Regions from separate parts of the Bacillus sp. LLTC93 genome, predicted to be linked through region 1. Evidence: riboswitches for the same ligand, from Rfam matches in the RefSeq annotation. Region 1 holds a riboswitch; each other region holds the start of a gene.
The links. Region 1 has a riboswitch for thiamine pyrophosphate ahead of thiC (phosphomethylpyrimidine synthase ThiC). Riboswitches for the same ligand answer to the same signal wherever they lie in the genome.
Positions count from the first base shown of each region.

Region 1 (10,938 bases):
TCAGTCTTGATGCATCTCGTTTTTCAAGTGGAACTTGTGCAATCAATCTTTCTGGTAAATCAAAATCAAATAGTTCTAGCTTCATTTCCTTCACCTATTCTGTAGTTAACTAGTTAACGTTATTTCATCCGTCCAAAGATATTGAGTAAAATGGTTAGTACGATGCTAATGACAATGCACGTAATAACGGGGAAAAAGAACGTCACATTTCCTTTTTTCACAAAAATATCACCTGGAAGCTTACCAACCAATTGAAACAATAAGCCTGCGGCAAAAAGGACACCACCTAAAATCATCAATATTTTAGGGAATTCAGTCACGAATCGGAACCTCCATATGAAAATGTTCATACGCTTCTCTTGTGACGATCCGGCCTCTTGGCGTTCTTTGCAGAAAACCAATTTGTAGTAAATACGGTTCGTACACATCTTCAATCGTATGTGATTCTTCTCCAATTGTCGCTGATATCGTATCAAGTCCAACAGGACCGCCTCTAAATTTTTCAATCATACTTAAAAGCAGCTTGTGGTCTATATGATCCAGTCCCAGCCTGTCGACTTGGAGACGCTCAAGGGCATCTTCGGCTATGTCCTGTGTAATGGCATGATTCCCAAGCACCTGCGCAAAATCTCTTACTCTCCTGAGTAAACGATTGGCGACCCTCGGCGTTCCACGAGAACGTCTCGCTATCTCTTCAGCTGAGCGAACATCGATCCCAATCTCGAACAGCTCGGCTGTTCTTGCTACAATGTGAGCCAAATCTCTTTGCTCATAGTATTCCAATCTTGCATGTACCCCAAACCTATCACGAAGCGGCGCTGTTAAAAGCCCAACACGGGTCGTAGCACCAACAAGTGTAAATGGCGGTAAATCAAGCCGTACAGAGCGCGCTGTATCTCCTTTTCCAATGACGATATCTAGACAAAAATCCTCCATCGCCGGATATAGCACTTCCTCAATTGAGCGCTGCAAGCGATGAATTTCATCAATAAACAAAACATCGCCAGGTTCAAGAGATGTCAAGATAGCCGCCAAATCTCCAGGACGCTCAATCGCTGGTCCAGACGTTGTACGCAGCTGAACATTCATTTCATTGGCAATGATCGACGCAAGCGTTGTTTTCCCTAGTCCAGGCGGTCCATATAAAAGGACGTGATCAAGCGTTTCCTGCCTCATCCTGGCAGCTTCAATAAACACGCTGAGATTATCCTTTACTTTTCGCTGACCAATATATTGGCTAAGCGTCTGAGGCCGCAGACTTTGCTCAATGGCTGATTCATGGTTGTCTGCTTCAGTTGAGACGAGCCGTTCATCCATGAGACATCACCCTATTTCAACATTTTTTGTAAAGCTTTTTTCACATATTGATCGGTTGTGAGATTCTTCTCTTCTTTTAATAATGGAAGAACCTTTTTGATTTCACGATCACCATATCCAAGAACATTTAAGGCTTCAAGCGCTTCATCTAAAGCGGTTTGCTGCGTTTCGACCTGAATATGATCCTCGTGATTAAATAAGTTGCCAATCATTTCTGGCACCACATCTGCAAGCTTTCCTTTTAGATCAAGAATGATCTGACGGGCTGTTTTTTTGCCAACGCCAGGGAATTTAATAAGGAATGCTTCATCCTCACGTTCTATCGCTGAAATGACAGCGCCAGGATCACCGGAAGCAAGGATCGCAAGTGCGCCCTTTGGTCCAATCCCTGTGACATTTAACAGTTTTGTGAACAACGCTTTTTCTTCTCGTGTTTGAAATCCATATAACGAAAACGCGTCTTCCTTTATGTAATGATACGTATAAATCGTTTCTTGTTTATTTACTTGATAGATAAACGGGTTTGGGGTATAGACTTGATATCCCACTCCGCCGTTTTCAATGACAACATATTGCGGGCACACATAATCAATGGTCCCTTTCACAAACTCTATCACCGTTTTCACCTCTTTGACTGTTCTTCATTGTAACATAAATCGAAGAGAAAACCGCAATAAAAGTTAACATACGTTCGCTCAATCCATTTTTACGGTGCAACCATGAAAAACAGCTTGCGGTCTTCACACCAGCAAGCTGTCACACGCTTTTAAAACGATATTTCATTTCGGTAAGGTTTCATGACTTCAAGCACATGCTCAAATTCATCTTTTGTTCGAAAAGGAATGCCTTGTTCAAGCTGCTCCTCCACATGACTTTCTAAACGGGACGTATCAATTTGAAAGAAGAGGTGAATAGGCTCCGCCCAGTCGCCTGGCCTTCCATGAAACGTAGAAATGACACCGTCCTCTGATAATCCGATATATCCATTTGCTTTACTTAATGGAGAGATATCATCAATTTGTTTTCTAAAAAGGGCAAAATCCTCTTGTTGTTCCACGAGCGTCCAGCCTTTATACTGCGTCCAAAATGTGTCTTTGTCTTCTAATGATGCCCGGTGTCTTTCAATACTCACATCGCCGTCTAGATAGACTTTTTCAAGCTGCACGTTGATGGTGCTTGACTGCTTTTGCAAGTGTTCTTTTCCTTCCATATCCGCAGCGGAAAAAAGAACACTTGTCATGATAAGTCCTGTAACGAAACGTTTCATCTTCACTTTCACTATTTACACCTCTTTAGAACATAAGATCGATGCATGACATATGTAGTTTGACCCTTTTTTCTAAACATTAACCAAACCGATTACATGGACTCGTTTTAAGAGTCTTTCATTGTATCCTTCATTCGTAAATGTTATGTTTTATACAATCCATTGCTTTATCGAATGAAACGGTTTTTTCATCATTCGTTTTTCAGCCGCATAAACTGAAACCAAAGAAGGTGAAGTCAATGTCAGATGTCAAAAGATTAGCCGAATCGATTCAGTATCATGAAGAAAAACGTTTTAATAAGCTCGCCTTAAAACCGGCAGAGCTTGAGCTGTGCGGCAAAGGAAGAAGTGCTTATGTATTTTCATATAAAAAAGACGGCAAGAAAATGGCGTTAAAAGTCTTTTTTCCCTCTTATCAACACATTGCCCGCAAAGAGGCAGCAATATATGAAAAACTTTCCGGTTCGTCTTACTACCCTGAGATTTATGAGTCTGGGGATCAGTATATTTTAATGGAATATATAAAAGGTCACACATTCTATGAATGCCTGACAAAGGGGATTCCGATCAAGAAACAAATGATTGAACAAGTAGATGAGGCGCTAGAAGAAGCACGTGATAAAGGGTTAAACCCTTCAGATATCCATCTGCGCAACCTGATCTTAACAAAGGAAGGGCTCGTGAAGGTAATCGACGTTGCCCGCTTCACCCAAACGAAAACATGTCATCAATGGGATGATTTAAAAGCTGCTTATGTCTATTACCAAAAACCTTTTTTCCCTAAAAAAGCGCCGCGTCTGTGGCTTGAAGTGATTGCCTATTTGTATAAAAAGAACTGGTTCTCCCGCGGCCAGCTTAACAACCGAAATGATTTCTCTGCATAATGAAAGCCGCTCTCCTTCCGAGCGGCTTTTCTGTTTTATTCTGTTTCTACATGGATACTATTGACATTTAATAGGTTAATGATTTCATTATTCAGCTTAAACCATTGATTGGATTCCTCAATTTTTTTATACACATCGTAGGTAGCTGGACGTTTTAGCTCGAAATCAAGCACTTCCCCATTGTTCATATGAAATGTTACCTTGAATACTTTCATCATAAGATCACCTTCCACTCTTTCTTGTTCGCTAACTGGTAAGGTCAGCTCTTTTCATTCATTCTCTATTCAACTCGTTTCCCCTCCTTCTTTCCTTCCAAACGCAAGAAGTTTAAATTTTGTTTAAATTCACACAACATCTCTATCTCTCTAATCTGTAAAGAAGTATATTGTTTAGAAAGGAGGCTGTCTTCATGAAACAGAAAAAGAAACGAACATCTCCAGAGAGACAAACTGTCTTGTTTCATTTAACAGATGCCCTGATTCCGAGTATGGAAATCATGGCGATTGCAGTAAGAGCATTTTTCCATCTCGTGAGAAAAGCCTTTTCAGCCGTTTTATAAAAACCCCGCACAAGAGAAGTGCGAGGTTCTTTTTTAGGACTGATAGATTTGACTTCCTTGGCTGACAAACTCTTTTGCCTTCTTCTCCATCTCTTTTTCCACTTCTTCTGATTGATTGCGGATATCATGAGAAATTTTCATACTGCAAAACTTCGGTCCACACATGGAGCAAAAGTGAGCGGTCTTTGCACCTTCAGCTGGCAATGTTTCATCGTGGAACGCCAAAGCTCTTTCTGGATCAAGTGACAGGTGGAATTGATCCCGCCATCTAAATTCAAATCTCGCTTTCGATAATGCATCATCGCGCTTTTGAGCAGCAGGATGTCCTTTTGCGAGATCAGCTGCATGTGCGGCAATTTTATAAGCGATGACGCCTTCTCTCACATCTTCTTTATTTGGCAGACCTAAATGCTCTTTTGGTGTCACATAACACAGCATGGCTGTTCCATACCAGCCGATCATGGCAGCGCCGATAGCGGATGTAATGTGATCATATCCCGGGGCAATATCAGTTGTAAGAGGTCCTAACGTGTAAAATGGTGCCTCTTTGCAAATCTCCATCTGCTTATCGACATTTTCTTTGATTTTATCCATCGGGACATGTCCAGGTCCTTCAATCATCACCTGTACATCATGTTTCCAGGCGATCTCTGTCAATTCGCCTAACGTTTTCAGTTCTGCAAACTGCGCCTCATCATTTGCATCAGCGATCGAACCTGGTCTGAGTCCATCTCCAAGAGAAAAGGCAATATCATAGGTTTTCATAATTTCACAAATATCTTCGAAATGGGTATAAAGAAAGTTTTCTTGATGATGAGCGAGACACCATCTTGCCATAATCGCTCCGCCTCTTGACACAATTCCCGTTACTCGATCGACTGTAAGCGGAATATACCTTAATAGCACGCCCGCATGAATCGTGAAGTAGTCTACACCTTGTTCAGCTTGTTCAATTAATGTGTCTCGGTACACTTCCCACGTCAAATCTTCTGCCACTCCATTCACTTTTTCAAGTGCCTGATAAATGGGAACGGTTCCTACTGGGACTGGGCAATTTCGAATGATCCATTCTCTCGTTGTATGAATGTCCTTTCCAGTGGACAGGTCCATCATTGTGTCTGCCCCCCACCTGATCGCCCACGTCATCTTCTCTACCTCTTCATCGATGGATGACGTCACAGCTGAATTGCCAATATTCGCATTGATTTTGACGTGAAAATGCTTTCCAATAATCATCGGCTCACTTTCTGGATGGTTAATATTCGCTGGGATGACTGCTCTTCCGCTGGCTACTTCCTCTCTAACAAACTCAGGGCTTAGCTGTTCTCTCAAAGCGATAAATTCCATTTCAGGTGTGATGATGCCTTTTTTTGCATAATGCATTTGTGTCACACAGGCGCCATGTTTCGCGCGAAGCGGCACATGATGAAAATCAGTATGAACATGATGAAAGGGCTCTTTCCCCTTTGAACGATACCCGTTATCTTCCGGTTTCACATGACGCCCTTCGTAGCTTTCTGTATCTTCTCTTTCTTTAATCCACGCCGCTCTAAGACGATTTAAACCCTTTGTAACATCAATATGGGCATTCTCATCTGTGTACGGTCCACTTGTATCGTACACACGGATCGGGTCATTTTGAATGTCTCCCGCCTGTGTCACAGTATTTGAGAGCATAATTTCCCTTTTTGGCACCAAGATGTCAGGTCTTGAGCCCTGCTCATACACCTTTCGACTTCCGTCAAAGCTTGATAGTAAAGATTGAGTTGATGGGACATTTTTATTTTCTTTCATTTGCTGTTCTCTCCTTCTCTTTTTGTCATCGGACAGGATGGAATCAGCACCAGCAAAAAACCAGGCTCTATGTTGAGAACCTGGTTTCGTCGTCAGAAAAAAACATGAATGTCATTCTTATGACACATGTATCATCTTCAACTTCCCCACGCTGGTACGAGCCAGATCAGGTCCAAAGGGTTAAGAAGCTTAAGCTTCTCTCTCAGCCCACTTAGCGGGCACCCCTAGTCACTCTTATTGATTTCCACATCAGTTTATCATAGAGGCGATATGAAAAAAAGAAGATTCAGGAAAATAGTTCCTTTCCCCTACAAGCTACACCGATGAGCAGGATATGCAAACTTCTATACAACAGCTCTACCCTTTAATTCGATCAAATCAGAAATAATCATTGATCCTTTTATCCTATTATGTATAATTAATCTAAACGGAGAATTTTTATACAAACTATTTGTTCAAAGGAAGTTCTAGTCGATTGCAAACATTTCTAACATTTATCGTCGTAGGATTCTCAATTGCTCTACCTGTTGGAGCGATCACGGTTGAAATGACAAAGCAGGGGTTAAAAAACGGCTTCTTTCATGGCTTAACAGTTGGAGCCGGCGGCATGACAATAGATATCTTGCTCATCTTGGCTTTATATGCAGGATTCGCACAGTTTTTATCATTGCCGTTTGTCCAAATTCCGCTTTGGCTGATCGGGGCCGTATTCTTAATGATTCTTGCATACGATTCCATTAAAAATGCGAACCAAGACATCCATTTAGCAGGAGAAAAAGTCAACAAATCATTCGCAAAAACATACCGAAACGGCTTGCTTGTGGCAGTATCTCCTGGAAACCTTGTGTTCTGGGTATCGGTGTTTGGTGCTGTACTGGCAGATGCTTATACTAAAACAGATTCATCTGAATTTATGTTGGCTGCCAGCGGTATTTTGGCAGGGATTCTTCTTCATGACCTCGGTCTTCTCACAATTGTATCTTTGACAAGAAAAGTGATGAATCGGACAATGATAAAGTGGACATCCATTATTGCTGGTATTTTATTACTTGGATTTGGCTGTTATTTCTTTTACGAATTTTATATAGGCATCAAGGTATATTTTTAAGAAAAGGCTAGAGTTCGTAATGAACTTTAGCCTTTTTTATTTTATTCAACTATCGGGTCATGCCTGTTTGGCCTGTTTCAAATTGCGTTTTTCTCATATCTCTGAAGCGTGTGAATGCTCCTTCGTCTTTGATGACTTGGACAGCTCTTCCATCTGCATAACGAGTCGCTGCTTCTTCTATTTGTGTTACGCCTTCTGCCGTCAGGCGTCCATCTGATTTAATCGCAATATACACATTTTCATCAGTGACCATCACTTGTGAGTCTGCTACGTGGTTCATTTTATTCACACGGTTCGCAATTTTTCGTGAACGCTGTACGTTCTCTTGTTTATCGTAGCCAGAGAACGACATTTGGTTATGATAATTCATATCTCCATGACTATAGCGTCCATCTCCGCCAGTAAGCGGCATTCTCACTTGATCCTCCGTAGGACGTGAACGATAATCAACATTCGTTGTATTTCCGTTCATCCCTTCCATAAGCTCAGAAATTGGGCCTTGGTGATCTTGGTTGTTGTCTGTCGCCCGTTGATTCGAATGATAACCAACCGGCTGGCCTGATTGATTGTGACGAGTATCTACACCCGCGTTGTCATTTGTACCACATGCAGTTAAACCAATAGGAAGAAGCACTAATGCGATTGTTTTTTGCCATTTTTGTCTCAAACGAAAAACCCCCTGTACAAATTCAATCTCATGAGCGCGAAAACAGGCTCTGTTTTAGCATGTACAGTTCAGGGAAAAATCAAGCTGTCAGTTATAAACAAAAAAAGGAACGATTGAGATCGTCCCTTCCGTCGTTAATCTTCTTCGTCTTCTTCTGGTCTTGCAAAAACCGATTGACTTGGATATTGCTGCATGTATGGCTGAGCGGGATAACCACCCATTTGACCATACGGAACAGGATTTGGATAATGTCCAGGCCATGGCTGATGATGATGCTTCATGCCATCATCACATCCGCAGTCTTCCTTGCCATATGCTTCATTTGAGGCGTTTGGATAAAAGCCTTGATTAGCATTTGCGTTTGCGTTTGCATTTGCATTTGCATTTGGATGCATGTGGTGGTGCCAGTGATGTCCATCGTTTGCATGATGCTCATAATTTTCCCCATAGTAAGCTGGCGCTTGATAGGCTGGATAATATGGCTGAGCAGGGTAAGGATACGGCATCATATGGTGGTGATAATACGGCTGGACCGGATAACAAAGACCTGATCCTGGTAAAATAGGTGAAGCCGGTACCATTTGCTGCGGATATGGATACATCGCAGGCATGTAATGACCATGACCATAATAAGGATCATATGATTCATGATGATGGTGATGATGCTCTTTATTTTCAGCCATTCCTCCTACTGCTGCTCCTCCAACATTCGGCATTTGTGGGAAGTTAGGAAGGTTTGGGTAATTGCTATGCTCCATCTCTTTTCCCTCCTCTTTTTGATGCGGAATATGAATAAATGGATCATATCCCTTTGCCACTTCATCTTTGTGATGATCCTTATTTTCATAATGAAGATGGTCCTTATGATCTTTATGGTCCTTATTTTCATGATGAAAATGATCCTTGTGATCTTTATGGTCTTTCTTCTCATGAACATGATCTTTCTTTTCATGAAAGTGATCTTTTTTCTCATGATGTTCTTTTTGAGGAGGAGGCGTAAATGGCTGGTAGAGATTGGTCTGATAATAGTTCACATCAACTTGTGGAAAAACTGGCTGCTCGATCTTTGGCACTGGCGGTACATAAGGGACCGGTTCATTTGGCTTTTCCTTCGGTTTCGTATCTTGCACTTGCACGACGTCCTTTGGCTTTTCTTTCACATACGGATGTTCTTTAGGTTTTGGCATTTCTTTCACTTTTTGATGATCTGTTTTCACAGGAACACCACTAGATGGAATCTTGATCTTCATACCCGGCATGATCAAATCTGGATTACTGAGCTGTGAATTTAGTTTTTTCAATTCTTGAAAGTCGACTCCGTATTTCTTTGAAATTTTCCAAAGGGAGTCTCCTTTTTGCACAATATGAATTTTCAACGTTTTCCCCTCCTATGCAAAACGTGAACGTAGCGGTTATGTCAGAAGTACAATATGTTTCAACATAAATTTATGCCTATTTACAAGCCAATATGATAAAAACTTGTTTTCTGATAGGAGGGGCTGATTCATTATTTAATGGTGAGCATTTTATTTAATGCAAGCAAAGCCTCTTTTGTAATCTCTTCATTGACCTGAATCAAACCGACTGGCTCACCCTTTTCAATGCTTTCAAGTGACCACAACAAATGAGGCAGATCAATACGGTTCATTGTCAAACATGGACACATATCTGGGTTAAGGGATTCAATTTGTTTATCCGGGTGCTGATCTATGATGCGTTTAACTAAATTCATCTCTGTTCCGATCGCCCACTTGCTTCCTGCTGGTGCCTGCTTGATCGTATCAATAATAAATTTCGTTGAACCAGCTAGATCAGAAGCTCTTACCACCTCATGTGTGCACTCTGGATGCACAAGGATTTGAATGTCACGATCTCTTTTTCTCGTTTGTTCAATATTCTGAACGGTAAACTTCTCATGTACAGAACAATGCCCTTTCCATAAAATCATTTTGATGCGATTGAGCGGTTGATCGGTGATGAGCTTTTCTTCTACTTGATCCCAGACAGCCATTTCTTCTAGCGGGATACCTAAATCAAAGGCTGTATTACGCCCTAAATGCTGATCAGGGAGAAACAAAATCCGCTCTTTTTGTGTAAGCGCCCACTCCAGTACTTTCTTAGCGTTTGAAGATGTGACGGTCGCCCCGCCATGCTTGCCGACAAATGCTTTAATATCAGCTGTTGAGTTGACATAAGTGAGCGGGAGTATCGTATCTCCAAATAGAGCAGTGAGCTGTTCCCAGGCTCTGTCCGTTTGTTTCATGTTCGCCATATCTGCCATTGAACAGCCTGCTCTCATATCTGGCAACAGGACGTGTTGATTCTTTTTTGACAGCATATCTGCCGTTTCTGCCATGAAGTGAACACCGCAGAACACAATGTATTCTGCCTCCTGATTGTCAGCTGCTATTTGCGCTAGCTGCAATGAATCACCTGTTGCATCTGCAAATTGGATGACCTCATCTTTTTGATAATGATGGCCTGGTATAAAAAGCTTTGATCCAAAAGCTCGTTTAATGTCTAAAACACGCTGCTTCATCTCTTCATAAGAGCGGTGTTTATATTCATCTGGCATCATGGCCGAATGTTGATTCGCTAGAACATCAAGCATGGACATGAGTCGTTCCCCCTTTATAGCTGAATTCCATATTCATACTAAAATCAAATGATGGAGCGGAATGTGTCAGAAAACCAAGTGAAATGAGATCGACACCTGTCCCCCGGTAGCTTGGTAATGTCTCTAACGTGATGCCTCCTGATGCCTCTGTCAGGATCGTCTCTGGTGTCATTTGTTTAAAACGTTTCACTTCATCCGGAGAGCAGTTGTCAAACATGATGACATCCGCTTTTGCTTCAATGGCTTCCATGAGCTGTGCTTCTGATTCAATTTCCACTTCAATTTTCACCATATGACCGGCGTATGCTCTTGCTTTTTCTACCGCTTCACGGATAGAACCACATGCGGCAATATGGTTATCTTTAATCATCACACCATCCGATAAGCCGAAACGATGATTCTTTCCGCCTCCTACTTTCACTGCATATTTCTCTAACATGCGCAAGCCAGGTGTCGTTTTTCTCGTATCACAGATCATAATAGACGGATCAGCTAATCGTTGTACTGCTTCATGTGTTAGGGTGGCGATTCCTGTCATGCGCTGTAATATATTCAGAATGACCCGTTCTCCTTTTAGCAAGTCGTTAACTGGGCCTCTTATTTGAGCCATTACAGCGCCTGAATGAATCCAATCGCCCTCTTTGAAAAACAGCTCAGTTTGAATCTGTTCATTCAGCAGGCCATACCCCATTTCAACGATTCGTGATCCTGCCAATACGCCCGAT
Region 1 is NZ_PVME01000001.1:718,150-729,087, forward strand. It holds gene queA (tRNA preQ1(34) S-adenosylmethionine ribosyltransferase-isomerase QueA) at 1-85, opposite strand, end outside; gene C6W18_RS03880 (DUF2905 domain-containing protein) at 120-320, opposite strand; gene ruvB (Holliday junction branch migration DNA helicase RuvB) at 313-1,317, opposite strand; gene ruvA (Holliday junction branch migration protein RuvA) at 1,329-1,934, opposite strand; gene C6W18_RS03895 (intercompartmental signaling factor BofC) at 2,084-2,584, opposite strand; gene C6W18_RS03900 (protein kinase family protein) at 2,824-3,468, shown strand; gene C6W18_RS03905 (hypothetical protein) at 3,504-3,686, opposite strand; gene C6W18_RS19935 (hypothetical protein) at 3,878-4,027, shown strand; gene thiC (phosphomethylpyrimidine synthase ThiC) at 4,061-5,821, opposite strand; TPP riboswitch at 5,948-6,057, opposite strand; gene C6W18_RS03915 (LysE family transporter) at 6,297-6,929, shown strand; gene C6W18_RS03920 (YhcN/YlaJ family sporulation lipoprotein) at 6,979-7,596, opposite strand; gene safA (SafA/ExsA family spore coat assembly protein) at 7,731-8,972, opposite strand; gene nadA (quinolinate synthase NadA) at 9,104-10,213, opposite strand; gene nadC (carboxylating nicotinate-nucleotide diphosphorylase) at 10,200-10,938, opposite strand, start outside.

Region 2 (10,938 bases), on a different contig from region 1:
GGAACCGGATCTTGTCATTACTGTTGGAGGAGACGGAACCCTTTTATATGCTTTTCACCGCTATAGCAACCGCTTAAATGAAACAGCTTTTGTCGGTGTTCATACAGGTCATCTTGGTTTTTATGCTGATTGGGTGCCAAGTGAAATCGAAAAGCTTGTCCTAGCGATTGCCAAAACGCCTTATCATATTGTGGAATATCCTATTCTTGAAGTCATCGTTAGATATAACGACGGCGGCCGGGAAGAGAAATATTTAGCAATGAATGAATGTACGATTAAAAGTATGGAAGGCACGCTTGTGGCAGATGTTGAAATTAGGGGTCAGCTTTTTGAAACTTTCAGAGGTGACGGTCTTTGTTTGTCTACGCCATCTGGCAGTACGGCCTATAATAAAGCACTTGGGGGCGCCATTATCCACCCTTCCATTAGAGCCATTCAACTGGCAGAAATGGCCTCAATCAACAATAGAGTATTCCGAACGGTCGGTTCACCGCTGATTTTGCCAGACCATCATACTTGTGTGATCAAACCAATTAATGATGTTGATTTTCAGGTAACAATTGATCATTTGTCGCTGCTTCATAAAGATGTTAAATCTATTCAATGTCGAGTGGCAGACGAGAATGTTCGTTTTGCCCGATTTAGACCATTTCCATTTTGGAAAAGGGTGCAAGATTCCTTTATCGGAAAAGGAGAATAAGAAAGAGGTCGTTCTCGCTGGAATACTTTACGCTAACCAAAACCATGACAGCCAAAGAAAAGGGGCTGCCCTTAAAGGACTATTTAATTGATCTTGGTATTTCGAAAAGAATGCTGACTGATATTAAATTTGATGGCGGTGATCTGTTGATTAATGGAGAGCATGTCACCGTGAGATATGAGCTGCACGAGGGAGACAGGCTCACCATTTTATTTCCTGAGGAAAAAGTGAGTGAAGGGCTCAAACCAGCTCCGATTCCGCTGGATATAATATTTGAGGATGAGCATGTGCTTGTGCTGAATAAGAAGCCATATATCCCATCTATTCCTTCTAGAGAGCACCCTGAGCATAGTATTGCGAATGGTCTGCTTTACCATTATGCTGAGCAGTCTGTTCGGCTGACGGTTCATTTGGTGAGCCGTCTTGATCGTGATACATCTGGTGTGATGCTTGTCGCCAAACATCGCTTTGCACACAGCCTTTTATCAAAAGCGCAAAAAAAAGGGGAAGTCAAGCGAACATACAGAGCTTTTACACAGGGCATAATTGCACAAAAGCATGGAACCATTCGTGCAAAAATTGCCCGAAAAGGGGATAGTATCATTGAACGCATGGTCGATGAGGATGGTCAAGAGGCAGTGACGCATTATACAGTGCGACAGGTAGACGCTGATTTGAACATGTCGGATGTGTCTCTTGTACTTGAAACTGGAAGAACACATCAAATTCGTGTGCATATGCAATATCTTGGTCATCCGCTCATCGGTGATACGCTGTATGGCGGAACGAGCGAGAGAATGGATCGGCAGGCGCTGCATAGTGAAACCCTTGTCTTTCCTCATCCGATGACAGGTGAGCAAATGACATTTTCGGCTCCATTGCCAGCTGACATGAAGGCATTGCTTCTTTAAAGAATGAAAACCCGGTCACCTGCAAAGCAGGGCCGGGTTTTTTATGATGTGAAATGTTGGAATCTAGAATCATCATATGGCATAGATGAAGGGACAGAGACAGTTACAAGCTCAGGATATTTAAGAGCTGACAGCTGATTGCCAAAAACGCAGCCTGTATCAATATTGACTGTTCTGCCAACAAATCGAGGTTCTTTCACTGGTGTATGACCGTAAACAATCCATGGTTTCCCTTCATATTCCTTTGCCCAGTCCTTCCGCACAGGTCGTCCATCCGGCCAAATCTCTCCTGTGACAGCACCGAATAATAGATAAGATCGCATCTGTTTATTTGGCTTCTTTCCAATATCCTTTTCCTTCATCGCTGCGTGTGCAATGATCAGCTCATCTGGAATCAGCACATCATAAAGCGGAGCCTTCTCAAATAACTGTTTAAATTCATATGATAATTTGTTTTTTTCATGAAGCGGCAGTTTTTTTATTTCGTTCACTGTTGTTTCAATGCCATGCAGTAATTTAACGGGATTTCCTTTTAAATAGCGATAAAGCTTAAAGCAATGGTTTCCAGGTACGTAACGGATCGCTCCATGCGAATAGGCATGTATGACAAATTGCATCACGTCTACTGATTGAGGCCCTCGATCTGTTAAATCACCGACAAGTGCTAGTGTTCTCTTATCAGGATGGACGGGTAATCCATGTTTGAGTTCGTATCCTAGTTTGTATATGAGGGTAAGCAGCTCTTCGTAGCAGCCATGGATATCACCAATGATATCGAATTTCATAAGGTTTCCTCCTGATCTTTCTCATCAATTCATCGGGTATAAAGAAGTTTGAATTTTAGAAAATATAACGAATGGCTTTCATTTCATTTAGGCAATTGTTAGAATCAATGCTTTAACGTAAGACTTAAAAAATTAAATATGAATGTTAGGAGGCTTTAGCCAATGGAGCATACATCTGTTTCATCACTCGTTGTCGTTATTATCGTAGCCTTTTTCACCCCCATTTTATTGCACCGATTTAAGCTGACCATTCCGGTCGTTGTCGCTGAAATTATCATGGGGCTCATCATTGGAAAAAGCGGGTTTCAACTAGTTGTCGAACATGACGCATGGCTAGATACGTTATCCATGCTTGGTTTTATTTTTCTGATGTTTTTAAGTGGACTTGAAATAGATTTTTCTTCTTTTGAATCAAAGAAGAAAGCAAGAGAACTTCCAAATGGTCTAAAAGAACCGAATACGTTTAAAGCAGCCACCATTATTTTTCTTGGGGTATTTTGTATTTCCTTTATCCTGTCCTATGCGTTTGTACTCGCAGGGTTTATCGAAAATGCCTTTTTAATGACGCTCATCATTTCCACCATCTCATTAGGTGTAGTGGTTCCAACCTTAAAAGAGGAAAAGTTGATGCAGACGAATATTGGTCAAATCATTCTGCTTGTGGCCGTTATTGCTGATTTGGTGACGCTGATTTTACTTGCTGTGTTTTCCTCCATTTATGGCGATGGAACAGGGAACATGTGGCTGCTGTTATTATTATTTGCAGCGGGCATTCTTCTTTATTTATTTGGCCGAGTATTTAAGACAAAATCCATTTTTCAGTCCATGTCAAAAGGAACGGTGCAAATTGGGACAAGGGCAATCTTTACTCTCATTATAGTCTTAGTTGCCTTATCTGAATCACTCGGTGCTGAAAATATTCTTGGGGCGTTTTTAGCAGGCGTGCTCGTGTCCCTCCTTTCGCCAAATAAAGAGCTTGTCCAGCAGCTCGACTCATTTGGTTACGGATTTTTAATCCCGATCTTTTTTGTGATGGTCGGTGTGGACCTGAATATATGGGCACTGTTCAAGGACCCAACCATTATGATCATGATTCCGCTATTGTTTATTGCATTACTGCTTAGTAAGCTAATTCCCATTCTTTATTTGAAAAAATGGTATGACATGAAAAAAGTCATCGGCTCCGGCTTTTTATTAACATCGACGTTATCACTTGTCATTGCAGCTGCGACGATTGGGGAGCGGCTTGGTGTCATTGATCATAAAATGTCAGGCGCATTGATTTTAGTCGCTGTGTTGACGAGTATTTTAACGCCTGTTTGGTTTAAAGCGCTGTTTAAAAAAGAACAAGAAACGAATCAAAAAAAGCGTGTGACCTTTATTGGGGCAAACCAGCTGACTTTACCCGTAACACTTGATTTGCATCAGGATGAATATGACATCCGTATTTTGCATGTGTTTCAAGAAAATAAAGAAGCACAGCTTGCTGCCGATTCGATCTTTGAAGTTGAAGCGATTGAGCAATACGACGATGAGACGCTGAGAAAGGCAGGCATCGGCCAGGAGGATGTTCTAGTCGTAGCAACAGGCAGTGAGACAAAAAATAAGGAAATTGCTTTATTTGCAAAAGAAGAAGGGGCGAAACAAGTCATTGCAAGTGTTAACAAAGCGGAAGCAGAGCTGACGCTGAAGGAAGCGGGCATTGATACTTTTTCTAATTTCCTATCATCTAAAACGGTGCTAAGAGCGTTAATTGAAGCGCCTGATGCGATTCGATTGTTAACAAATGAGGATTCTTCTTTGTATCAAATTCAAATGAACAATCATCGGTATCACAATGTCATGCTGCGGGAATTCCCTTTTACCGGCGATTTGGTGTTTGTCCGTATTTTTAGAGGGATAGACAGCTTAGTACCGCACGGAGATACGGCGCTCAGAAGCGGAGACCGCGTGCTTGTGTCAGGTTCCCGGGAATATGTGGCAGGACTTAGAGCCCAATTAGAGTTGCAATGAACCCTTGACCAATGAACAATTCCTGATTAAGATAGAGGTACAACATCATATGTTTGATCCACTAGGGGAGTCCTTTAAAAGGGCTGAGATAAAAGTGTCGACTTTTAGACCCTCATTACCTGAACAGGTTCATACCTGCGTAGGGAAGTGGTGCGGTTTTTGACTATGCTTTTTACAAATTCCAAGCCACTTTCCACGCGGAAAGTGGCTTTTTTATATGAAGAAACAGGAGGAGAGAGGAACATGACATTTTCAAAGGAATGTAAAGAGGCAGCAGCAACATGGTGGAATGGAAGCTTTACGCATCCTTTTGTGAAAGGAATTGGAGATGGCACACTTTCACTCGATCGGTTCACCTATTACGTGATGCAGGATTCGTATTATTTAACTCATTTCGCAAAGATGCAAGCATATGGAGCTGCCATTAGTGAGGACTTACATACGACGGGCAGAATGGCGTATCATGCGCAGGGCACGTATGAAGCAGAGCTATCCCTGCATAGAAAGTTCACAGAGCTTCTTCAGATCTCTGACGAAGCACTCGACAGCTTTAAGCCTTCACCCACTGCTTATGCGTATACCTCACATATGTACAGGTCTGTGAAAAGCGGACGATTTGAAGAAATTTTAGCCACGTTATTGCCGTGCTACTGGCTATATTATGAGGTGGGGGAAAAGCTGAAACAAACGACACCTGACCATTCGATTTACCAAGAATGGATTTTGACATATGGAGGGGATTGGTTTAAAGAGCTTGTCTTTGAACAGGTCAACCGCTTTGATGAACTCGCGGAAAAAGCACCAGAACATGTACGGGCCAATATGAAAGAAAATTTTGTGATTTCAAGCTATTACGAATACCATTTCTGGGAGATGGCGTATAAAAAGGAAACGTGGCAAACAGCATGCTTAGATGGAGTTGGTGCAAATGGAACTCCACGCAGTGACAAATGATTCGTTTCCTGTTAATGAGCTGATCAAGCAAATAAAAGCCATTGAATCTGAAGTGGACTTTATTCATATCCGGGAACGGTCTAAAACAGCAAGTGAGCTTGTTGATCTCGTGAAACAACTCCGTTCAGAAGGTGTACCGAAAGAGAAACTCGTCATCAATGACCGAGTAGACGTCGCGCTGCTCACCAATATTCACCGGGTACATCTCCCAGGCCACAGCTTTTCGCCAAAGGAGCTGCGACAAAAATTTCCTCACCTTCATGCGGGTGTGTCTGTTCATTCGATAGAAGAGGCCAAAGCGGCCGAGGAAAACGGTGCAGAGTATGTCATGTTTGGGCACGTATATAACACCTCATGTAAACCAGGACTTAAGGCGAGAGGCGTAAAGCTTGTGGAAGAACTGACTTCTGCGCTGTCCATTCCGGTGGTGGTCATTGGCGGGGTGACGCCTGATCGAATCCCAGAATTGCTGCACGTGAATGTGAAAGGGATTGCTGTCATGTCAGGAATTTTCACTCACCATCAGCCGCGCATCAAGGCCCAAGCATTTTCTAAAAAGCTAAAGGAGAATCCTTATGAAAAAGCATTATGACGTTGCAATCATTGGCGGTGGAATCATAGGGATGTCCATTGCGTATCACGTCGCAAAAGCAGGAAAGCAGACTCTTTTACTTGAGGCGAATGAGATAGGGAAGCAAACGACGAGTGCGGCTGCTGGGATGCTCGGTGCACATGCTGAAGGAGAGGGTCATGAGGATATTTTCTTTCAGGTAGGCAGAGCAAGCCAGGCATTATATGAAAAATTAAAAGTTGATCTTCAGCATGAATCAGGCATTGATATTCGAAAATCAGCGGGCGGTATTATGAAGGTAGCCTTTACAGAAGAAGAAAAACGTACACTTTGCCGGATGCAGCATTTGTCTACGTTTCAGTGGCTTGAGGCAAGTTGTGTGAAAAAACGTATGCCGCAAATCGCAAATGACATCATGGGAGCAGGTTTAATTGAAGAGGATGTTCATGTTGAGCCTTATGCGGTATGCAGGGCATTGTGGCAGGCAGCTGTTCGGTACGGGGCAGATGTGAAGGAGTTTACACCTGTGATCGAAGTCATGCGGGACAAAGAAGCAATCACTGTCAGAACAGCTAATGGCACATTCACATGTGATGACCTTACGATAGCAAGTGGTGTATGGTCTGGCCGCTTTTTTGAAGAGCTAGGGTTATCTTATTCTCTTTATCCAGTAAAAGGAGAATGTGTGTCTGTATGGAATAGCGGCCCAGCGCTCGCACACACCATTTACCATGATCATTGTTATATCGTTCAAAGAGATAGCGGAAAGCTCGTAATTGGTGCAACGATGAAGCCAAATGATTGGCAGGCTGTTCCGACACTTGGCGGCATTGAAGCTGTGATTCAAAAAGCGTCTCAGCTCATGCCTTCTATAAAGGAGATGCAGATTGATCAATGCTGGGCAGGACTTCGCCCGGCGACAAGCGACCGGCATCCTTATATCGGAAGACACCCGGAAGATGAGCGTATTCTTTTTGCAACGGGACATTATCGGAATGGCATTTTACTTGCGCCAATTACTGGAGAAATCATTCGCGACCTGATATTAGGCAAGCCTGTCCAAGAGGAATGGCTTCATGCGTTTCGCATTGGCCGAAAGGAGGCACTGTTTATATGAAAATTCAATTGAATGGCAGAGTTGTTGATTTCGATAAAGAGAATGGAACGATCTATGATCTGCTATCAGCCTATCAGCTTGAAAATCGTGTAGTGATCGTCGAAAAGAACCAAGAAATTATTGATAAAGAAGCGTTTCAACAAGTAGAAATTCAACCAAATGACACGATCGAAATCGTTCACTTTGTAGGAGGAGGATGACAAAATGCTACACATTGGCGGAAAAACATTCACATCAAGACTATTACTTGGTACAGGAAAGTATCCATCATTTGAGGTTCAAAAAGAAGCAGTGAACGTATCAGAAGCTGAAATTTTGACCTTTGCTGTGCGAAGAATGAACATTTTTGAAGCATCTCAACCGAATTTTTTAGAGCAGCTTGATTTATCAAAATATACATTACTTCCAAATACAGCAGGCGCAAGTACAGCGGAAGAAGCGGTGCGCATTGCCCGTTTAGCGAAGGCTTCGGGGCTGTGTGACATGATCAAGGTAGAAGTGATTGGCTGTTCAAGATCCCTTCTACCTGATCCAGTCGAAACGCTAAAAGCATCTGAAATGCTATTGGAAGAAGGTTTTATCGTGCTGCCGTATACATCAGATGATGTGGTACTGGCAAGAAAATTAGAAGAACTCGGTGTCCACGCCATCATGCCAGGGGCCTCTCCAATCGGTTCAGGTCAAGGCTTACTAAACCCTCTGAATCTCTCATTTATTATCGAGCAGGCGAAGGTGCCGGTCATTATTGATGCGGGTGTAGGCTCTCCTAAGGATGCTGCTTATGCGATGGAACTAGGGGCTGACGCTGTATTACTCAATACCGCCGTGTCTGGTGCAAAGGACCCTGTGAAAATGGCCAAAGCGATGAAGCTGGCCATTGAATCAGGAAGATTAGGTTTTGAGGCAGGACGTATTCCGCTGAAAAACTATGGTACAGCCAGCAGTCCGCAGGAAGGGATGCCAGCGTTTTGAGCACACGTTATTCACGTCAAGAGCTTTTTTCGCCGATCGGAACAGATGGGCAAAAGCAGTTAAACGCCTCAAAGGCTGTCATTATTGGAGCGGGAGCACTTGGAACAGCCAGTGCTGAAATGCTTGTTCGTGCTGGCGTGGGATCTGTCACCATTTTGGATAGAGATTATATTGAATGGAGCAACCTTCAGCGTCAGCAGCTTTACACAGAGCAAGATGTGCAAGACCGGCTACCAAAGGCTGTGGCGGCTGAAAAAAGACTAAAGCAGGTGAACAGTGAAGTCTGCGTAAGAGGAATCGTCATTGATGTGACCGCTCAAAATATTGATGAACTTGTCAGCGGGGCTTCGATCATCGTGGATGCAGCTGATAATTTTGAGGTGCGAATGATCGCAAATGATGCAGCCATCAAACATCAAATTCCTTTCTTTTATGGAGCCTGTGTAGCCAGCTATGGCATTCAATTCACTGTCATTCCGGGAGAGACGCCGTGTTTACACTGCTTGCTTGAGCATTTACCTGCACAAGGCATGACATGTGATACAGCAGGTATTATTAGTCCGGTTGTGCAGCAGGTGGCGGCATATCAAGTGGCAGATGCTCTTAAATGTTTAACAGGACATCAAGTGACTCCGATATTAAGATCCTTTGATTTATGGACAAATGAACGGTCTGACATTCGGTCCGTCTCGTCTTTAAAGAAGGAGCAATGTCCAAGCTGTGGATTGAAGACATATCCATTTCTCTCATATGACCAGAGAGCGAAGGCAGACGTACTTTGTGGCCGCAATACGGTGCAAATCCGCAGTGCAGCAGGGACGCCACCGCCTTTACATGAAGTGGCCCTTCGGCTAAAGAAAGCAGGGATGGATGTGCTTGAAAATCCGTATTTGCTTTCTTGTCAAAAGGACGAGTTCAAGCTCGTCTTATTCAAAGATGGCAGGGCACTTGTACACGGTACAAGTGATATTGCCAAAGCGAGAACCATTTATCATCAATGGATTGGCTAATGAGAGGGTGTGATGAAATGACGATTAAAAAGGCATTAACCATCGCGGGTTCGGATTCTGGCGGCGGAGCAGGAATTCAAGCAGATTTGAAAACCTTCCAGGAGCTCGGTGTGTATGGAATGTCTGCGATCACAGCGATTACAGCGCAAAACACACTTGGCGTTCATGGTATATTTCCGCTTTCTATCGAGGCGTTAATAAGTCAAATAGATGCAGTGGCAGAAGACTTACTGCCAGATGCCGTCAAAACAGGGATGCTGTGGAGTGCTGAAATGATCAAAACGGTTGCTGAAAAAACGGTTCAGTATCAGCTGAAGCTGATTGTAGATCCAGTCATGATTGCAAAAGGTGGGGCTTCTTTATTAAATGAGGATGCTGTCTCTGCAATGAAAACACACTTACTGCCAGTCAGCTATGCAGTAACGCCCAATCTTCCTGAGGCAGAAGTGCTGACAGGCATACGCATTCAAACAAAAGAGGATCGCTACCTAGCAGCAGAACGTCTTTATGAGCTCGGCGCGAAATACGTAGTGATCAAAGGCGGACACGGTCCATTTGACGGCCTGATCACAGACCTGTTGTATGATGGAAAAGGCTTTATTGAAGTCACAAATGAACATATTGATACACCACATACACATGGCACAGGCTGTACTTTTGCAGCGGCATTAACAGCAGAAATAGCCAAAGGATGTTCCATGAAGGAAGCCTTTGAAACTGCGGAAACTTTTGTCCATGAAGCGATTAAATATCCTTTGCATATTGGCGCTGGTCACGGGCCTACCAACCATTTTGCTTATCAGCAAAACAGGATCAAAGGATAAAAATTGGACCGTCTTCACTTGCGAGGGCGGTCTCATCGTGTAGACAAACCCTCGCATTCTTTCTCAGTCCTGCGTGCTGGTGCTCACGGATGTCAAAATTCGCTCCGCGCCAGTACTCATCTTTCCTAGACTTCAAGGGCTTTCTATCACGCTGAAAAGAAGACATAGGGCTAAAAAGAAACTTTCTTCGAGCGAAAATTGTCATTATCTCATGATCTATGATAATATTATGATCAGGTACTAATACTATGTCTTGAAAAAATGGGAGGCTTTAATACATATGAACTTTTCTTTAGAAGGCCGTAATATCGTGGTCATGGGTGTTGCCAATAAACGAAGCATCGCTTGGGGAATTGCTCGTTCACTACACGAAGCAGGAGCTCGTTTGATTTTTACTTATGTTGGAGACCGTCTTGCTGAATCTGTGAAAGAGCTTGCAAGCACACTTGAGCGTGATGATTCAATTATTCTTCCTTGTGACGTGACAAGTGATGAAGAAATCGAAAAATGCTTTGCTACAATTAAAGAAAAAGTACAAGTCATTCATGGTGTTGCACATGCTATTGCGTTTGCAAACAAGGAAGAGCTTGTCGGTGAATATTTGAACACGAACCGTGAAGGGTTCCTTTTGGCGCACAACATTAGCGCATACTCATTAACAGCAGTAGCAAAAGCTGCACGTCCATTGATGACAGAGGGCGGAAGCATTGTGACGCTTACATACCTAGGCGGAGAGCGTGTTGTATCTAACTACAATGTAATGGGTGTAGCGAAAGCAGCACTTGAAGCAAGTGTGAAATATTTAGCAGCTGATCTAGGAGCAGAAGGTATCCGCGTGAACAGTATTTCTGCTGGCCCAATTCGTACTCTATCTGCAAAAGGCATCAGCGGCTTTAATACGATCCTGAAGGATATTGAAGAGCGTGCACCGCTTCGCCGTACAACGACTCCTGAAGAAGTTGGCGATACAGCATTATTCTTATTCAGTGATCTATCTCGCGGCATGACAGGTGAGAATCTGCATGTTGATTCTGGCTTCCATATCATTGCCCGCTAAACGAATAAATGACTTGCAGCATAC
Region 2 is NZ_PVME01000003.1:533,951-544,888, reverse strand. It holds gene C6W18_RS12355 (NAD kinase) at 1-700, shown strand, start outside; gene C6W18_RS12350 (RluA family pseudouridine synthase) at 745-1,611, shown strand; gene prpE (bis(5'-nucleosyl)-tetraphosphatase PrpE) at 1,653-2,396, opposite strand; gene C6W18_RS12340 (monovalent cation:proton antiporter family protein) at 2,559-4,409, shown strand; TPP riboswitch at 4,463-4,572, shown strand; gene tenA (thiaminase II) at 4,653-5,363, shown strand; gene tenI (thiazole tautomerase TenI) at 5,338-5,955, shown strand; gene thiO (glycine oxidase ThiO) at 5,939-7,051, shown strand; gene thiS (sulfur carrier protein ThiS) at 7,048-7,251, shown strand; gene C6W18_RS12315 (thiazole synthase) at 7,256-8,023, shown strand; gene C6W18_RS12310 (thiazole biosynthesis adenylyltransferase ThiF) at 8,020-9,033, shown strand; gene thiD (bifunctional hydroxymethylpyrimidine kinase/phosphomethylpyrimidine kinase) at 9,051-9,857, shown strand; gene fabI (enoyl-ACP reductase FabI) at 10,138-10,914, shown strand.
Region 2: another riboswitch for thiamine pyrophosphate. It lies ahead of tenA (thiaminase II); the one in region 1 lies ahead of thiC (phosphomethylpyrimidine synthase ThiC).

Region 3 (10,938 bases), on a different contig from region 1:
ATAAAAATTTGCAGAAGTCCTGTTTCTGGATAATCTTTCAGCTTCGGCAGCTGTCCAAAATTAACTTGTGCCAAAAGCTTCATAGGATGTCCTTCACCGTCAACTGGATATTCGTCGTTTTTTGGGAAGTAAGGGTCCCCTGCTATTTTGCTGTCGTATGGTCCTGTTTTTCCTTGTTTCATCTGTAATTGAATCATTGGTTTTTCAGTTTGATCTAACAATGTTCGGTAAGGTGCGAGTATTTCTTGCAGCTTCGCTGATTGTGTCACGATGGTCTTCCTCCTTATGAATAGGTCTAATGACCAAGCTAGTCTCTCTTTTTCTATCATACAGAAGTGTACCCTGCCTGTCAGCGATCAATCGGTCAATATCCTAACAAGTTCCTCACCTTAAAACGTTAAAAAAACCTCCTATTCAGCTGGAGGTTTTGATCAGAATTTTTTATTTCACTTGATAGTTAACTAAGTCGTCTGCCAATGCTTTCATCGTTTCATTAGTTTCGTGAAGTCCTTCAATAATTTTAGTAAAAGTGCCTACAAGCTCTGCTTGATGCTCAGAGGAAGCCACGATTTGTGCAATTTCTTCTTCCATTCCTTTAATAGATCCCTGTACATCTTTTAGCGCTGTTTCAATATCAGTCGTCGCTTGCTTCGCATGAGTGGATAGCTTCCTCACTTCTGTTGCGACCACTCCAAAGCCTGCACCCGCTTCACCTACTCTTGCAGCTTCTATTGATGCGTTGAGTCCGAGTAAGTTCGTTTGATCAGAGATACCTTTGATGAGATTGGACACTTGATTGATTTTAGAGGAATTTTCGACAGTGGTTTTCGTATTTTGCAGTATTTGTTCACTTGTCGCTTGTAGTTCCTCTGAATGTGCGGCAACTTGCTGTACCATCGCGACTAGTTTTTCAGATGCTTGGTTGCTCTCTGTCATGATGTGATCTAATCGATGTTGATTGGTTTGGTCATATGCAACACAAAAGGCAGCGACAACCTGACCATTCTCATCTGTAATCGGGACGGCTACGATATCCATTGGAATCCCGTACACCTCTTTCGGGATTTGAATAAATGATGGCTCTCTCCCATTTTTCAGCATCGCAAAGTTTTGAAATCCATTAGCCACTGTATCACCAGCTTTAAACCCTAAGTCAATGTTCCCATGTTGCTGATAATAAAGAACCTTCTCTTTCCCTAAAACAGAAAAGGTTAGTTGCTCTCTCATAGCTAGTCCAATGATTGGTAAAGCGTCTATTATGTTATCAATTCTCTGTGACATTCGCTCACGTTCATCCTCTCTTTTTCTCAGTACATCCTCTTTATCGGTTCTTTATATGATCTATTACAGCCTGCAATGTGTACTAATATCAATCAAATGACCTAAGACATATAAAACACCCACATTCTATCAAGAGAATGTGGGTGTTTTTAAAAAAAGAAAATGCACACGAAGACACTGATACCTATGAAAAAAAGGTACATGTAGTCAATCCAAGATGTGCTGATGACATGATAATACGTTCGCTCCCTCGTCCCTGTGAAGCCTCTTGCTTCCATCGCAATCGCTAGGCGTTCAGATTTTCGTACGCCCTGCGTGAAAAGGGGAAGTGCATAACGTATAAAGGCTTTCCAGCTGTTTTTTTGCTTGTAGCCCCTGATTTTATGCGCAGCCTTCATTTGCTTTAATTCACTCTGAAACAACGGGATAAATCGGAAGCCGGCAAGCATCCCATACGCCCATTTAGGTGACATTCGGCATTGATGTATTAAGCTCATCATAAAGGCTGTCAAATCTGTTGTAGAGGTAAAAAGAAGACCAAAGGTCACAAAGCCAAGCATTCTGAAAGATATGGTGAGGCCATTTCTTAAACTCTCCTCTGTGACATGAAACCACGCCCACTTCCAAACAGTATGATCCCCCTTGCCGAAGGCCGCCATCATCCAAAACACGAGAATAAAAAAGATCAGATAAGGGACCAATCTTGTGATAAGATACTTGATATTCCAACCGCCTAGGACAAGCCCGATACCAAGAGCAAACAGCCAGATGATGAAGGTTGTTTTGGGATCGGGAATCGCCATAAGACAACACATTGCAAGAAGATGAGCGAGTAATTTCATGACTGGATTCACAGTGGATAGAAAGGAGTGATTACTTTGCAATCGTCAGCACGTCCTTTCTTTCAGCCACATAGCGATAATGCAAAGGCACTCTCAGCTGATAGGAATCAACGAGTTTCTGATTTGAAAATAAATCATAAGGCGTGCCATCATACACATGCTCCCCTTGGTGAAAAAGCAGCACCTGATCTGCGCATTTATCGACGAGCTCCATATCATGTGTGACCATCATAATGGTAGTGCCTTGGCGTTGCCGCTCTTTCAAACGTCTGATTAATTCCTTCGCCGTTTTTTCGTCCTGTCCAAAAGTCGGTTCATCTAACAGTAATACATCCTGATCAAAAAGAAGCATTGTGGCGACACTTAATCTTCTTTTTTGCCCTAAACTTAAGGTGAAAGGATGCGCTTCCGCATGCTTCTCTAAGCCGAACTCTTCCAATAGCTGATACGTTTTTTCTTGTACCACTGATTCTGGCCAATTTCGCTGTCTTCCGCCAAATGCGATTTCATCAAACACCGTGTCTTGTATAAATTGTAGCTCTGGATTTTGAAAAACAAAGCCTGCTTTTTCATATAGTAATCGGTCAGACCACTTTTTGAGATGTTTTTCTTTTAAGAAAATATGGCCTTTTTTGATTGGCTCTAATCGGATCAAATGTTTAAGACATGTACTTTTTCCGCTTCCATTTTCCCCGATGATCGCCACCCAATCTCCTGTTTTTATATCCAACTGCAGGTCATTCATAATCCTTTTTTTTCCGTAGCTTAATTGAAGATCATCTGTGCGAATGATTGTCTCTCGATCGATTGATGACACCTTCTCACGCCGCTCTTTTCTTGCTTCAAAGGTTTGCATAAGTGTTTGACTCAGTGGGTGAAATGGATCTTGAATGATAGTGGACCATTTCTCGGGAAATATTTTTGGGCGCCAAATTCCTGCCTCTTTCATTTCTCCCTCATATGCTGTCATCACCTCTTTCGGAGATCCATCTGCTAAGATGCTGCCTTGATCATCTAATAAAATAACCCGATCCATCCATTCGATGACACCGTCTAGCACATGCTCCACAAAAATCATGGTTTGATGTTGATCAGCTGCAAGCTGCTGAAGCAGCTGAAATATCTCCATTCTGCCTGCTGGATCAAGCTGTGCAGTCGGTTCATCAAAGAACAGAACATCCGGCTCTAACGCTAGTAAGCAAGCAAGCGCCAATCGCTGCTTCATGCCGCCTGATAATGTGTGAATATCTGTATTCGGATCGACATCCAGTTGTACTTTTTGCATGAGATGCTGAATGATGTCATCCATCTCTTCACGAGGGACAGAACGGTTCTCTAAGCTAAATGCAATTTCTTCATTGACCCGGTGCATACAAAACTGGGAATCAGGGTCTTGAAACATAACACCTGTATGTCTTTGTAACATCACTTCTCCCTGCACGTCAGCTTCCATATGTTCTGGAATGATACCAGAAAGCACCGAAATGAGCGTGGATTTTCCGCTTCCGCTTGGTCCTAAAATAAGCACCTTTTCTCCCTTTTGAATAGAAAGAGATACTTGATGCAGAACAGGCTTAGGCTGTTCATAAAAACGGACAGTGAGGTTACTGCACGCGAGAAATGAATCCATGCTGTTCACCTTTGTTTCGTTTTTCTTTCATGATGGCATATTGATTCAGTACACCGGTCTTGGATAATGCATCCACTACAACTTTCGCTAAGCATCCCCCAAGTATCATACCGCTGATGATTTGAGTCACAAGTGTCATGAGTAAAACTTGAGGCGTATAATAACCAAATCCATTGGCAACCAGGCTATATGCCATCGCTCCTACAGCTGCAAAGGCACCAGACAGCATAAGTGTCCACATGCGATATCGTTTATAACCAAAAAGAGCGAAGGCGATTTCTGCCCCAAGTCCTTGGCATACACCAATCAGCAGAGCTGAAAGACCGAAGTGGCTGCCTGTCAGTAATTCCACGGCGGCTGCGGCTGTTTCTGCAATGAGGGCAGCTCCGGGCTTTTGGATGATATAAGCGACGATTGGACTGGCAATCACCCAAATCCCAAACATGATATTGCCTCCTGCTGGACCAACAAGTGCTGTAATCGGTAAATAAAGAGTGGACCACCCTAAATAGATCACACCGCACGCTACAGATAGGATCACAGCAAGGACGACTTCTTTCATCTTCCACGTCATGATGAATGCACCTCCAGCTTGACTGGCCACTCTTCCAAAGTGAACGCCATTTCCCAGAATTTGTACTCAAGCTGACAGCTTAAGAAGAAGTGCTGTTTCATTTTTTCTTTTTCTTTCTCACTTGCTCCTTCCGCCCACTGATCAAGCCTTTTGCAAAGCTCAACTGTAACTGAGTCAGTTAACCCGCCATAAAATGTGATCCACTCATAAAATGGATGCGCCGGGTCAGGCTGCACATCTGAAAGCATTCGTTTGCCTATTTCCCAATATGTCCAAGGGCAAGGTAGCAAAACAGCAATAATTTCTCCAAGCGTGCCTTCCTGTGCGACTTGCAGCATGTGATGAATATAGTGGTGAGCACTCGGAGCCAATGTAGCACCTTGTAGCTCATCATATGCTACACCTGCCACTCGGCAAAGGTTTTGATGAGGATGTGTCTCACTATCTAGTACAAACGCGATCTGCTGATGGAAAAAGGCAATATCCTCTCTATCTGTACATCTACTAATCGCTGCCGCATAAATTTTAATGAATGCATTTAAGTATTCTGCATCTTGTTTGACGTAATGGATGATCTGTTCCTTTTCAAGCTTTCCTGCTGCCAGCCCTCTGACAAACGGATGCTGATAAATGGCTTCAAATAATGGTTCTGCTTCTTTCCTTAATTGCGTTGAAAATGTCATAAAAAAAGCCTCCTCTTCTTCAGTTGAATAAATGAAAAAGCCACCCCAAATGGAGCGGCCTTCTTATCGATTCAATCATGAATAAGACAAGGTCCAGCTCCACTTCCCTCCGCTAGTACGAACTAGATCAGGTTCAAAGGGTCCAAGATTTCCTCTTGTCTCAGTCATACATGACTCCCCTAGTGGACTTTTGTCATTTAATTATCTTTACTGTACACATGTGGCGATTTGATGTCAACCGCCTTTCTTAATTCAATGTATTAATCGTTGGCAGCTTCTCGATTCCTGCAGCATAGTAGAAATTAAGAACACTGAAGAAATCAATCGGCTGTCCTGTTTTTAAATCAACGGCTAAAATATGATCGCCGTAATTTGTCAAATCATCAAGGTCTAAGCGTCTTGGTGTTGTCTTCCCAAGCGTATCAACAAAGCTACTATGGTAGTATTGTCCGCTTGCATACGATGATTGATGGTACATAAACAATGTCTCCACATCTAAGTAGACGAGAATGGCCTCAGATGAACTCGCATAAGGAGCAGAGTACGATACTGGTGCCGAAATACTTTTCACTTTCACACTTTCAACAGAATGGGTTCTCTGTTCATATTTTCCATCATATGAGAAATAAAACACACGCTCCCATTTATAATCGGCGGTCTTCGATTGTTTGTTATACACTTTTGTACCATTTGCGAAAACATCCCCATTGGCATACGCAGCGACAAAGTATTGCAAGGTTGATGACAAGGATTCAGCACCTGTGAAATTGGGTGGGTTTTTTGCATTCACCTGTAATGTATATGAGTCTCCGAAGTCTCCACCGCTTGTGATTCCAAACGCATAATCACCCGCTGGTAAATTGCTTACCCCAAGCAGACTGCCTGCCGGTTGAATAAGATCCGTTGGATAAGCTTGTCCTGCTTCAAAATCAACAACAAATAATTGAACGAAATAATCAGCATTTTGAGAGGTAATCCGGCTGATGAGTGCCTGAGGTGAAGACGTGCTTAAAAACCATAAATCAACTGGATCCTCCTCTGATAAGACAGCCGATTGATTGATTGCTAGTCCATCGATGGAACGGACAGCAGACGTTCGTAGCTTTCCATCTTTAGCTGCTTTTCGTTTGATACTGATTCCATTTTTCTTATCTACTTTAAATGATTTTTTCACTTGCTTCTGTTGAATAGCGGTTCCTTTATCCTGCTTCAAAAATGACTCTTGCACTTGCTGGATGGCTTTTTCCGACAATGGCGACACTTTTCCATCTGACTTTGGTGCGTCTTCTGCTTTTAATGCTGGTGAAAATAAACCTGCTGTCACTAGTAAAACAGACAGCAAAGCTACGGTGATTTTTACGTAAAATGCTCTCACAGGAACATCCCCTTTTCCCTAATTTGGGTTTTTTACCCTGTGATCATTTTACCATTTTTCCAATACTTGTTTTGGTCTTTTTCAGGAAATTTTTATAACAAAAAAACCAGCCGTATGAGTCACGACTGGATTTTTGACGATTTATGCAATGGTTTTGACAAATAAGCGTGCTGTTTCTGCACTTGATCCTGGGTTTTGTCCAGTAATGATTTGTCCATCTACAACAGCAAATGGCGCAAAGGCATCTCCTTTTTCAAACACTGCTCCTTGCTCACGAAGCTTTGTTTCCAATAAAAATGGAACCTTTGATGTCAGCTGAACGGCATCCTCTTCCTCGTTCGTGAACCCTGTTATTTTTTTGCCTTCGATAAATGATTTTCCATCTCGATCATTCACATCAACAAATGCTGAAACGCCGTGGCAAACAGCTCCGACAGCACCATTTTTTTCTGAAATTGCTAAGATCGCATCGGCTACCAGTTGATTGGATGCAAAGTCGATCATTGGGCCATGTCCTCCCGCAAAGAAGATCCCATCATAGTCAGCTGGATTCACATCTGTTAGCGCCTTTGTATCTTGAAGTAATTCATACACATCCTGATATTGCGCTGGAACACCTTCAGGAATTGAATTTTTATCTATTGGTACAGTTCCACCTTGAATGGAGACAATTTGTACATCTAGTTCATTTTCTTTAAAGATGTGAAAAGGCTCCGCCAATTCTTCTAGCCATAGGCCTGTTGGGTGTCCGTTCATTTCCGGGCTACTTGTCGATACTAATAAAACTTTCTTACTCAATTTGATCATCCTTTCGATTCTTCATGTGGTCATTTTATATTTTGCACAATTAAATATCAAGCAATTAGACTTCAATGCAACTCTTTATGGTATACCCGATTTTCTAAAAAATATGGCATCACTTCAAATCTAATCATTATGTCACATTCTATCGGTAGGGAATTTCATGTAAAATTGTCATTGAGTGATATAATATGAGGAAAGATTGACAGACCTCTCGTGCTGGAGGGGACTTTTTAAAGGAGTGGAAAAGAGATGAAAACCTATTCGATTGTGATGATCATCATCACGCTCTGTATCATATTGGCGGTCTTCTTGATGAACCTAACAGGGGTCATGTACGGAAAAATCATTTTGGCTGTTGCCGTTGCTCTTTGTTTGACATCCATTATTCGTTTGATGGGTCTTCGAAAAAGATAAAAGCTGCCCTTTTATCGGGGCAGCTTTATTTAAGATTACATAGCCAGCATAAGCGCAATTAATGCGAGCAAGGCTGGTATTCCTTGTTTGATGATAATGGATTTATTGGATGTCACACCGCCAAATACTGCTGCGATGATCACACAAAGAATGAAAAATAGCTGAATCATATAACCAACGGTATTTGATCCGAGAATGAGCCCCCAAACGAGACCTGCAGCTAGAAACCCGTTATAAAGCCCTTGATTGGCAAACATCACTTTCACATTTGGATCTTTTTGTAAGTGTTCAGGCAGTCGGAAAGATCTTTTAGCCATCTTTGATTCCATAAAAAACATTTCTAATAACATGATGACAATGTGTTCTAACGCGACAATTCCTACTAAAATCATTGCTAAAATATTCAATTTAGTTAATTCCTTTCTGATAGACGATCACGAATCTCTATTTTGTCCGTGTATAAATCAAAGTCTTGTATTAATTCTAGCGCTTCAGTAAACCGACTTTGTGGAATGTCTCTCATTTTCCTTACACCGAATTCCTTTTTAATAAAAGCCATGATGGTATTGATATGAAGCTTACCGTGGCCATCATACTCCAAATGGCTGCAAAAAGTCTGCATCGTCCCTCGAATCACCTTTAATTGCTTGTCAGTGACACAACTCATTGGTAACGCTCATCCTTTCCTGTTTTTTAACAGCTAAAAAGAACCGTGAATGAAAGAAAAACCTTCCAGTCTCTATTATATAATGGTTTCATTCGGATATCAAAATAAAAAAGAACAGACATTCGATCAAAAAACGATCATATGATAAAAATCCTTGTCTCAACACATCAAAAAGCCGGATTCAATGGTAGAATCCGGCTTTCTGTTTAGTTACTTTTAGAAATTAATACCTTTCCAACAGAACGATCCTTACTTTGTCCAACGACTTTAAAGGATAGACCATATGTCGGCACATCGCGTCCTGCGTCTGGGTTATTTGGATTCACATAATTCTTTTGATCACTAAATGTACGAGTCGGACGAATATAGCGATCTTCCAAGGTTAAGCCTGTTGTCGCTGTATAATCAATATTCAGCTTCGTACTTGGATTCAAAGAAAATGCTGCATCATGTACTTGGAATCCTGTGGCCGCAACAGAGCCGTCACTCCATTTTAATACTTGCTGATCCGCATCTACGACACCAAGGAAGCCGTTTCCTGGGTGCTTCCCTACCCAGTTATCACTATAAGATTGATCGACATACCACACGACCAAACCGTTATTATAGCTCATCAGACTTGCCCCACGTTTGATATGCTTTAAGCCTTTATCGACATCAGCATAAGAGCGCCACTCTAGTAAATAGTATTGCGCTGCATATTGTTTTCCGTTAGATTGAGAGAATCCATTGAAGGTAAAAGTGGACGTTCCCTCAGCATCATCAGACCATACCTTCGTTCCATCTGCTGTTACGTTTAGATCATCTACGAACAAGCCTGGTAGCGAATAGCCTGCATCGGTTGTGTATCGGAATTGCAGATCGATTTTCTTCCCTGCATAATCAGAAAGATCAAAGGTTGCATCTACCCAGCCGTCTGATTTTCCGTCGATGCCATTGCCTTCGTTAGCACCTGCTTCATTTCGATCATTCGTGATGTTACCAGCAATGGTTTTCCATTGATCGGTCCCAGTCTCACGAACTTCTACATACGCATAATCATAATCTTCTTCGATATCGTACCATGTTTTAAATGTAAGCTCTGCTTTGCTTCCTTTTGACAAATCAATACCTGTTGTCGTCATGGTTGCATTCAAATTGTCACCCGTCCCACTGAAGTACGCGTATTTTCCTTGAGCAGGCTTTGTGACCACAATCTCTTTATCTGGTAAATCGACTCGAACAGCATCATGGTTGGTTCCTTTTGTTGCTGCTTCATCAATTAATACTGTTTTGCTTTTCTTTAATGCTTTACCATCAATGGTTTGTCCTGAAAGCCAGTTGCCACCATGCAGGTTTTGAAGCATTTCTTTTGCATATGGACTAAAGCCTGTTGGTTCCGTACCAGGTACTTTACCTGCCCAGCTCCCACTTGACATGATAGACCAGTAAGAAACGGGCTCTCCTTTACCTGTGTATTGTGTATCGTACTCATCAGGAAGACCAAGATCATGCCCGAATTCATGTGTGAAAACGCCTGCTGCGCCATCTTCAGGCTCAATGGTGTAATCTAATGCGCCTAATTTTCCGTCTTGACCCGCTTCAGATTCAGTATTCGGAATTTCAAATACATCACCAAGTGACCAGCGGTGCGACCAAATGGCGTCAGAGCCTAGCTGTCCGCCGCCTGCTTCTTCACCTACGCCAGCGTGAACGACCATGAGATGGTCAATGATGCCGTCTGGCTCGTTATAAACGCCGTCTCCATCAATATCATAGCGGTCCCATTGATCATATTCACCGAGGTCAATATTCGGATCTTTTGCGGCTGCTTCAAGGGCTTCTTTCACCAATTCACGCGGTTTACCGTCACTGCCTGATTCGTCTGGTACGTTTCCACCGTAATAAGCTGCTTCATGCTTAGCTGTATACCATCCTGCAACTGTTCCACTGATTGTGTAACTACCGCCGGACTGCTTTTCATAATATTGTTTCATGGATACTTTGCGTTTACCATCTGGACCGATGTAGCCATTTTTTCCGAAAAGCATATCTTGATAGTGCTGTTGATCGTACTTGTCATAGTACATATCAGTCTCTTCTTTTTTAATACTATTATGCTTATAATCTTTAAAATCTACTAATAAAACCAACACTTTATCATTGCGAACGTCGCCTTTATACTTTTCCTTTGTGACTGGCTTTACTTGATTGCCTTCTTTTCCTTTATGCTGCTTCAACTTTTTCTTTTTGGCTAGTTTGTTATGTACTTCTTGTTTGTATTCTTTTAGGAATTCAGGCTCTTCTGTTAAGGTGCTGGCACTTTGTTTCATGGCAGCTTCTTCTTTTTTCTTTAAATAGTTCTTTAATGCTTTTTGGGTTTCTGCTTCATTGGCATTCTTTTTGATCTTTCCTTGTTTTTTCAAGGCTTTGATGAGACGGTCTTCATTCACAACACTTGCATCGAATGGAATACCTGAATAATGACCGCCGTCTGAGGACGTTGACTTTTCTGTGTTGTGGGCAGATAGAGGGGTGCTGAAAGCTGTCAATGTGCCTAAACCGAGGACAGCTGTTAGTGCTATGCTCGTCCATTTCCCTTTTTTCATATTGGTTCCTCCCTAATTTGGTAATAAATAATATCTAATTCTAGCATATTCCAATATACTTAAGTCGAAAAACATTTTAT
Region 3 is NZ_PVME01000008.1:9,317-20,254, forward strand. It holds gene C6W18_RS17335 (YwqG family protein) at 1-269, opposite strand, end outside; gene C6W18_RS17340 (methyl-accepting chemotaxis protein) at 442-1,281, opposite strand; gene C6W18_RS17345 (energy-coupling factor transporter transmembrane component T family protein) at 1,431-2,165, opposite strand; gene C6W18_RS17350 (ABC transporter ATP-binding protein) at 2,155-3,753, opposite strand; gene C6W18_RS17355 (ECF transporter S component) at 3,728-4,327, opposite strand; gene tenA (thiaminase II) at 4,324-5,010, opposite strand; TPP riboswitch at 5,098-5,201, opposite strand; gene C6W18_RS17365 (hypothetical protein) at 5,258-6,385, opposite strand; gene C6W18_RS17370 (type 1 glutamine amidotransferase domain-containing protein) at 6,527-7,183, opposite strand; gene C6W18_RS20125 (hypothetical protein) at 7,439-7,603, shown strand; gene C6W18_RS17375 (DUF1304 domain-containing protein) at 7,639-8,010, opposite strand; gene C6W18_RS17380 (ORF6C domain-containing protein) at 8,016-8,270, opposite strand; gene C6W18_RS17385 (immune inhibitor A domain-containing protein) at 8,477-10,858, opposite strand.
Region 3: another riboswitch for thiamine pyrophosphate. It lies ahead of tenA (thiaminase II); the one in region 1 lies ahead of thiC (phosphomethylpyrimidine synthase ThiC).